Regions from separate parts of the Nocardioides sp. NPDC127514 genome, predicted to be linked through region 1. Evidence: riboswitches for the same ligand, from Rfam matches in the RefSeq annotation. Region 1 holds a riboswitch; the other holds the start of a gene.
What was found. Region 1 has a riboswitch for glycine ahead of gcvT (glycine cleavage system aminomethyltransferase GcvT). Riboswitches for the same ligand answer to the same signal wherever they lie in the genome.
Positions count from the first base shown of each region.

Region 2: another riboswitch for glycine. It lies ahead of gcvP (aminomethyl-transferring glycine dehydrogenase); the one in region 1 lies ahead of gcvT (glycine cleavage system aminomethyltransferase GcvT).

Region 1 is NZ_JBEORF010000028.1:71,715-75,562, reverse strand. It holds gene ABTX24_RS21645 (Crp/Fnr family transcriptional regulator) at 1-42, shown strand, start outside; gene ABTX24_RS21640 (hypothetical protein) at 58-882, shown strand; gene ABTX24_RS21635 (CobW family GTP-binding protein) at 853-1,890, opposite strand; glycine riboswitch at 1,968-2,063, shown strand; glycine riboswitch at 2,065-2,165, shown strand; gene gcvT (glycine cleavage system aminomethyltransferase GcvT) at 2,222-3,325, shown strand; gene gcvH (glycine cleavage system protein GcvH) at 3,346-3,717, shown strand; gene ABTX24_RS21620 (L-serine ammonia-lyase) at 3,766-3,848, shown strand, end outside.
Region 2 is NZ_JBEORF010000036.1:11,324-15,171, forward strand. It holds gene ABTX24_RS24995 (MFS transporter) at 1-1,344, shown strand, start outside; gene ABTX24_RS25000 (MerR family transcriptional regulator) at 1,490-2,107, shown strand; glycine riboswitch at 2,189-2,279, shown strand; gene gcvP (aminomethyl-transferring glycine dehydrogenase) at 2,339-3,848, shown strand, end outside.

The sequences.
Region 1 (3,848 bases):
GTCATCACCGACATGGAACGGATCGTCCGCCGAGCCGGGTGAGCTCTGCTCGTCGGGGTGAGACCATCGAGCATGGTCCTGCCGCTCGATGAGCTGCCTCTGCCCCCGGCCCGGCGGCCGGATCTCGACGAAGACTTCTCCGGCGGGCTGTCCGAGCAGTGGTGGATCCCGCACTATCTGCCGCACTGGACGACGCCGGAGCGGTCCGAGGCTCGCTACCGGCTCCTCCCGGGTGCGCTCGAGCTGCGGATCGAGGCCGACCAGCTCGACTGGCGACCCGAGGACGCGCCGCTGCGGGTCTCGAACCTGCAGACCGGCGCGTACTCCGGTCCGGTCGGCACCGCACGCGGAACGCATCGTCACCGGGAGGACGGGCTGGTGGTGCGGACCGAGACGCCGCAACGGCTCCTGTTCGCTCCCGCTCGCGGTCGCGTCGACGTGACCGTCGCCGCGACCCGGGACGAGGGCTGCATGCTCGCGGCATGGCTGGTCGGCACCGAGCATCTCTCCGGTGAGGACTCCGGGGAGATCTGCCTCTTCGAGATCGATGCGGACGCGATCGGCGCGACCACGGTCGCCCGTTCGGGGGTCAAGGCGCACCACGACCCACGCCTGACCACCGACATGGCAGAGGTCACCGTCCCGTTCGACGCGACCCGGGCCCACACCTGGACGGCGATCTGGGACGGGCAGGAGACCGTCATCGGCTGCGAAGGCCGCGTCGTACGACGTCTTCCCCAGGCTCCGACCTACCCGCTGTTCCTGATGATCGACCTCTTCGAGATCGGGCCGCCCACCGGATCCCACCCGAAGACGGCGACTGTCCATCGGGTCCGGGGATGGACCTCGGTCTCAGAGACTGACGCGGACCAGCTGGCGTAGCCGGCGAAGACCCTCGGTGCTCGGTCGTTCGGCCGGGGCGAGGGCATCGGCAAGGTCCAGCCGGACTGAGTCGGTCTCGAGCTCGAGGCCGATCGCCACGAGCTCGCTCGTCGCGTCCTGTGTCCGCCTGGCCGCGGCGACGTGGGCGCTGCGTCCGACCAGGTTCACGTGGTAGCTGCGCGGTCCCTGACCGGTCGCGACGGCGACGGTCCCCTTGACCCGGTACGCCGTCGCCGGCGGCTCCTCGAGCAGGTCGACCAGTCGACCCGGCTCGATGGTGCCCGGCGTCGTCACGGTGACCGCCCGGGCATGCTGATGAGCCTCGTGCGAGGCGGCCGCCTCGCGCAGCAGCGCGGCGATCGGCAGCTCGTCGGGCGGGTCCTCGGGCACGGCGGCGTCGTAGACGAGCCGCGGGTCGATGCGGCCACCCACGGCGTACGCGATGTGGACCTCGGGGTTGTGCTCGCGCACGCGTCGCTCGATGCGCGCCAGGACCTCGTCCCGCTCGGCAGCCGGAACCAGGTCGGTCTTGTTGATCACGACCAGCGAGGCGGCCGCGAACCGGACCGGCGCCGGGCCCCTGCCGTCGTCGAGGGTCTCGAAGTAGGAGGCGGCGTCGACGACCTCGATGAGCCCACCGCGGCGTACCCGCTCGACACCGCTGAACCGGACCAGCTTGGCCAGCGTGCCGGGCTCGGCGATCCCGCTGGCCTCGACGATGACGACGTCGAGCGCGAGCCGCGGGTGGGTCAGCTTCTCGAGAGCGTCGTCGAGACCACCGGCGTCGGGCAGGCAGCACAGGCAGCCCCCGGCGATCGAGGCCGGCTCGTCGATCTGGCCGGTGACCAGCCCGGCGTCGACGTTGATGTCGCCGAAGTCGTTGACGACCACGCCCACCCGAGCGCCGGGCTGGCGCAGCAGATGGTTGAGCAGCGTGGTCTTACCCGACCCGAGATGACCGGTGAGGATGACCACGGGAACCCGGCTGCTGGTGCTGGTCGGTGGCATCGGGCCATCGTAGGTCGTCATCTTGACGGCTGAGATGGCCACACCTAGGTTTGCCGCACAACTTCACATCCGCCACTTGAACCGCAGCGGGAGAGTCCTTGCCCATCCGGGGTGAGGCGCCGAAGGAGCAAACCTCCCCAGAATCTCTCAGGCCCCATGACCGCTGTGGTGAGGCGACCTCTGGAAAGACAGGATCCGCTGGATCCTGCACCCACGGTGCAAATCGCCCCCATCGGGCGGTGAAGCTCTCAGGTAGCGATGACAGAGCGGGGAGGTCACCCGTCCACGGGTGCCGCTGTCGGCACCCACCACCAGGGAGCCTCCCGCACACATGACCTCACCCGTCCCTACCCCTCTGCACGCGATCCACCAGGCGCTCGGCGCCTCGTTCACCGACTTCGCCGGCTGGAGCATGCCGGTCCGCTACGGCTCGGAGACCGCCGAGCACCATGCCGTACGCACCACCGCGGGCCTCTTCGACCTGTCCCACATGGGCGAGATCGAGGTGACCGGCCCCGAGGCCGGACGCGCCCTCGACCACGCCCTGGTCGGCAGGCCCTCGGCGATCGGCATCGGCCGCGCCCGCTACTCGATGATCTGCGCCGAGGACGGCGGCATCATCGACGACCTGGTCGTCTACCGGCTCGAGCAGGAGCGCTACCTGGTCGTCGCCAACGCGAGCAACGTCGGTGTCGTCGCTCCGGCGCTGGTCGAGCGTTCCCAGGGGTTCGGTGCCGCGGTCCACGACGCCTCCGCGGAGTGGGCGCTGATCGCGGTCCAGGGCCCCGCCTCGGCGGCGATCCTGGCCGCTGTGACCGACCTGGACGTCTCCTCCCTGAAGTACTACGCCATCGACGCCGGCACGGTCGCCGGGGTCGAGGCCCTGCTCGCCCGCACCGGCTACACCGGCGAGGACGGCTTCGAGATCTACTGCGCGCCTTCGTCGGCCGCTGCCGTCTGGGAGGCGCTCACCGAGGCAGGTACGCCGCACGGCCTGCAGCCCGCCGGGCTCGCCTGCCGCGACACTCTCCGGCTCGAGGCCGGCATGCCGCTCTACGGGCACGAGCTGAACCGCGAGACGACCCCCTTCGAGGCCGGTCTCGGCCGGGTCGTCGTCTTCGACAAGCCCGACGGCTTCGTCGGCGACGCCGCCCTGGCCGTACGCCGCGACGAGGGCCCGCGCAGCGTGCTCGTCGGCCTGGTGGCTGCCGGTCGCCGCTCTCCGCGGGCGGGCTACGCCGTCGTGGACCCGGCCACCGGCGACGAGATCGGCGTGGTCACCAGCGGCTCCCCGTCGCCGACTCTCGGACGTCCCATCGCGATGGCGTACGTCCGGCCTGACCTCGCCGCCGCCGGCACCAAGGTCCACGTCGACGTGCGCGGCAGCCGCGAGGACGCCGAGATCGTCGATCTTCCCTTCTACTCCAAGAAATGAGCCGAGAGATGAGCGCAGCCATGAGCAACCCGACCCACCTGTCCTACACCGCCGAGCACGAGTGGATCGAGATCCGAGACGACGTCGCGCGCGTCGGCGTCACCGCCTTCGCCACCGAGGCGCTGGGCGACATCGTCTTCGTCGAGCTGCCCGAGGTCGGCACCAAGATCACCGGGGGAGAGAGCTGCGGTGAGCTGGAGTCGACCAAGTCGGTCAGCGACCTCTTCGCGCCCGCCGACGGCGAGATCCTCGAGATCAACGCGGCCGTCGTCGCCGACCCGGCGCTGATCAACAGCGACCCGTTCGGCGCTGGCTGGCTCTTCGAGATGCGCGTCTCCGGTGCTCCCGAGCTGCTCGACGCCGCGGCCTACGACGCTCTGATCGAGGAGTGAACCGTCGTGACCGCTGACCTCAGCGGCGCCCCGGCACCGGTCGTGGCGATGGCCCTGAGCACCTTCGACCTCTACTCGATCGGCATCGGGCCCTCGTCCTCCCACACCGTCGGGCCGATGCGCGCCGCGAA
Region 2 (3,848 bases), on a different contig from region 1:
CGAGCGCTGCTCGCCGCACTCCTGGGCTTCACGGTGATCACCGTCGACGTCTCCGCGGTCAACATCGCGCTGCCCTACCTGCACCGGGACCTGGGTGGCGGGATGGCCGGGCTGCAGTGGGTCGTGGACGCCTACACGCTGATGTTCGCTGCCCTGATGCTCTCGGCGGGCGCGGTGACCGACCGGGTCGGACCGGTCCGGGCCTATGCGCTGGGGGTGGTGCTGTTCACCGTCGCCTCCGTGGCCTGCGCGGCCGCTCCGGTGATGCCGGCGCTCATCGCGGCCCGGGTGCTGCAGGGTGCTGCCGCCGCGCTGGTCATGCCGGCGTCGCTGGCGCTGGTCCGGGTGGCGTACGACGACGCGCGGGCCCGAGGGCAGGCTATCGCCGTGTGGACGATCGGCGGATCGGCGGCGATGGCGCTGGGGCCGGTGGCCGGAGGCCTGCTGAGCGAGTACGCCGGCTGGCGCTGGGTGTTCCTGGTCAACGTTCCGGTCGGGATCCTCATCGTCGCCCTGCTGGCCGGTCTGCGGATCCGGGCGGTGCGGCGCCGAGCACCGCTCGACCTCCCTGGCCAGGCGCTCGCCGTGCTCGCGCTGTCGGCGCTGACGTACGCCGTCATCGAGGCCGGTCACACCGGCTGGCACGCGCCCACCCTGCTCGCGGCAGCGGTAGCCGTCTCGGCGGCCGTCGCCTTCGTCGTGGTGGAGCGTCGCTCGGCCGCGCCGGTGCTCCCGCTCGGGCTGGTGGCTCAGGGGAGGGTCGCGGTCGCGCTGGTCTCCGGGTTCGGCATCAACTTCGGGTTCTACGGCGGCATCTTCCTGCTCGGCCTCTACTACCAGCAGGTGCGGGGCTGGAGCGGTGCTGAGGCCGGGCTGATGTTCGTCATTCCGGCGGCCATGACCACCTGCGCGAACGTCGTGGCGCCGCGCCTGGCGTACGTCGTGGGCCGGCGCCCGCTGATCGTCGGCGGCCAGCTGATCCTCGCGGTCGGAATGCTCGCCCTGCTCCTGCTGACGACGACGACGCCGGTCTGGCTGGTCCTGGTGCTGCTCGTCCCGCTCGCCACCGGCGGCGCACTGGCGATCACCCTCGTCACCGCCGACCTGATCGACGCCGTCGAGCCCGCCCGCGTGGGTGTCGCGACCGGTGCGCTGAGCACGTTCCGGCAGACGGGCGGCGCGATCGCGGTCGCCGTCTTCGGTGGTCTGGGGGCCGGTGCGTCCGGGATCCTCACGCTCCCGGGGATGCAGGCATCTCTCCTCGTCGGGGCCGGCGTCCTGGTGCTGACCGCGCTCGTGGCGACCGCCAGGCGTCGAAAGCCTCAGGCTCTACTTGAGGGTTAGCCCGGACGACACGCCGGAGGGGGTTCTTTGACCAGGGCCCTTGCGGCGCTTACCTTGTAGTTGTCTCTGTTGTAACTCCAACGATGTGGTCCCCCCGCCGCAGCCGTTCATTCCCCGAGTGGAGTTACGCACAACGGAGTAGACGATGGAGGACATCGTGTTCGACCACGAGCAGAAGCCCGGGCACGGCGCCGACGACGCGCAACGCGCGGCGGAGCAGGCTGACGAGCAGGGCCTTCTCTTCACCGACGATGTCTCGCCCCTGCCGAGCGACACCGGTTACCGCGGGCCGACGGCCTGCAACGCTGCGGGGATCAGCTACCGCCAGCTCGACTACTGGGCGCGCACCGGTCTCGTCGAGCCGAGCGTGCGCGGGGCGACCGGCTCCGGCACCCAGCGGCTCTACTCCTTCCGCGACATCCTGATCCTCAAGGTCATCAAGCGGCTCCTCGACGCCGGCATCTCGCTGCAGCAGATCCGCGCTGCCGTGCAGCACCTGCGTGAGCGAGGCACCGACGACCTGACCCGCGTCACCCTGATGAGCGACGGCGCCTCGGTCTACGAGTGCACCAGCAACGACGAGGTCATCGACCTGCTCCAGGGCGGGCAGGGCGTCTTCGGGATCGCCATCGGTGGCGTCTGGCGCGAGATCGAGGGCACGCTCTCCGAGCTCCCCAGCGAGCGTACGACCGACGACGGCGAGCAGGTCGCCTCGATGTCCGACGAGCTCTCCGCCCGCCGCGCGGCGCGCAACGCAGGCTAGTAAACGTCACGTAACACTAGACCCCGAGGTCCCCGCAGAGGCGGGGCCTCGGGGTCGTGTCGTTTATGCTGGAGGTGCTGACCATCCCGCACGGGAGAGCTCCTCTCGAAGGGGCGCCGAAGGGGCAATTCCTCCCCGGAAACTCTCAGGCATCCACGACTGTGCGGACCAGGCAACTCTGAAGCGGCGCAGGTGCGGTGACAGAGGGGGAGGGCGTACGAGTTGTCTTAGATGCCCTCAGGAGCCACTGTGTCCGACACGCCCACTCTGTCCGAGCTCGACGCCGCCTCCCCGTTCGTGGCGCGCCACGTCGGACTCTCGGCCGCCGACGAGGCGACCATGCTCGCGCGGCTCGGGTACGACTCGGTAGCAGCGATGATGGACGCCGCCGTCCCGGCCGGGATCCGCTCGGTCGAGTCGCTGGACCTGCCGGCCGCGCTGAGCGAGGCGCAGGTCGCGTCGCTGGCGCGGGAGATCGCAGCCTCCAACAAGCCCGGCGAGGCGATGATCGGGCTCGGCTACCACGCCACCGTGACGCCGCCGGTGATCCGTCGCAACGTGCTCGAGGACCCCAGCTGGTACACCGCCTACACGCCCTACCAGCCCGAGATCTCCCAGGGCCGCCTCGAGGCGCTCATCAACTTCCAGACCATGGTCGGCGACCTGACCGGCCTCCCGGTGGCCAACTCCTCGCTCCTGGACGAGGGCACCGCGGCCGCCGAGGCGCTGGCGCTGGTCCACCGGGCCAACCGCAAGGGCTCCGGTCCGTTCGTCATCGACGCCGACGCCCTGCCGCAGTCGATCGAGGTCGTGAAGGTGCGTGCCGAGGCGATGGGCCTCGAGGTCGTCGTGGCCGACCTCTCGCAGGGTCTGCCCGAGGGCGACGTGATCGGCGTGCTGGTGCAGTACCCCGGCGCCTCCGGTCGCGTCCCCGACCTCAAGCCGATCATCGACGCCGCCCACGAGCGGGGTGCGCTCGCCGTCGTCGCCGCCGACCTGCTCGCGCTCACCGTCCTGGAGGCGCCCGGCACCCTCGGCGCCGACGTCGTCGTCGGCTCCACCCAGCGCTTCGGCATCCCGCTCTTCTACGGCGGCCCGCACGCCGGCTACATGGCCGTCCACGAGGGGATCGAGCGGCACCTGCCGGGTCGTCTCGTCGGCGTCTCCGTCGATGCCGAGGGGCGGCCCGCGTACCGTCTCGCTCTGCAGACCCGCGAGCAGCACATCCGCCGCGAGAAGGCGACCTCCAACATCTGCACCGCGCAGGTGCTGCTGGCCGTCGGCGCTTCGATGTACGCCGTCTACCACGGCCCCGACGGGCTGCGGACGATCGCGACCCGGACCCACCGCTACGCCGCCGTCCTGGCCGCCGCGCTCAAGTCGGCCGGGCTCCCGCTGGTCTCGGAGACGTTCTTCGACACGCTGGGTGTCACCGTCCCCGGCCGGGCGGCAGACGTCGTCACCGCGGCGCGCCGTTTCGGCGTACATCTTCGTCTCGTGGACGCCGACACCGTCGGTATCTCGACCTCGGAGGCGACCACTCGCTCGACCCTGTCGGCCGTGCTCAACGCCTTCGGCGTCGCGGGTGCGGACCTGGACGAGATCGACCGCACCACGGCCAGCGCGCTGCCTGACGGCCTGCTGCGCACCACCGACTACCTGACCCATGAGGTCTTCAACGCGCACCACAGCGAGACCCAGATGCTGCGCTACCTGCACAAGCTGGCGGCGCGCGACTACG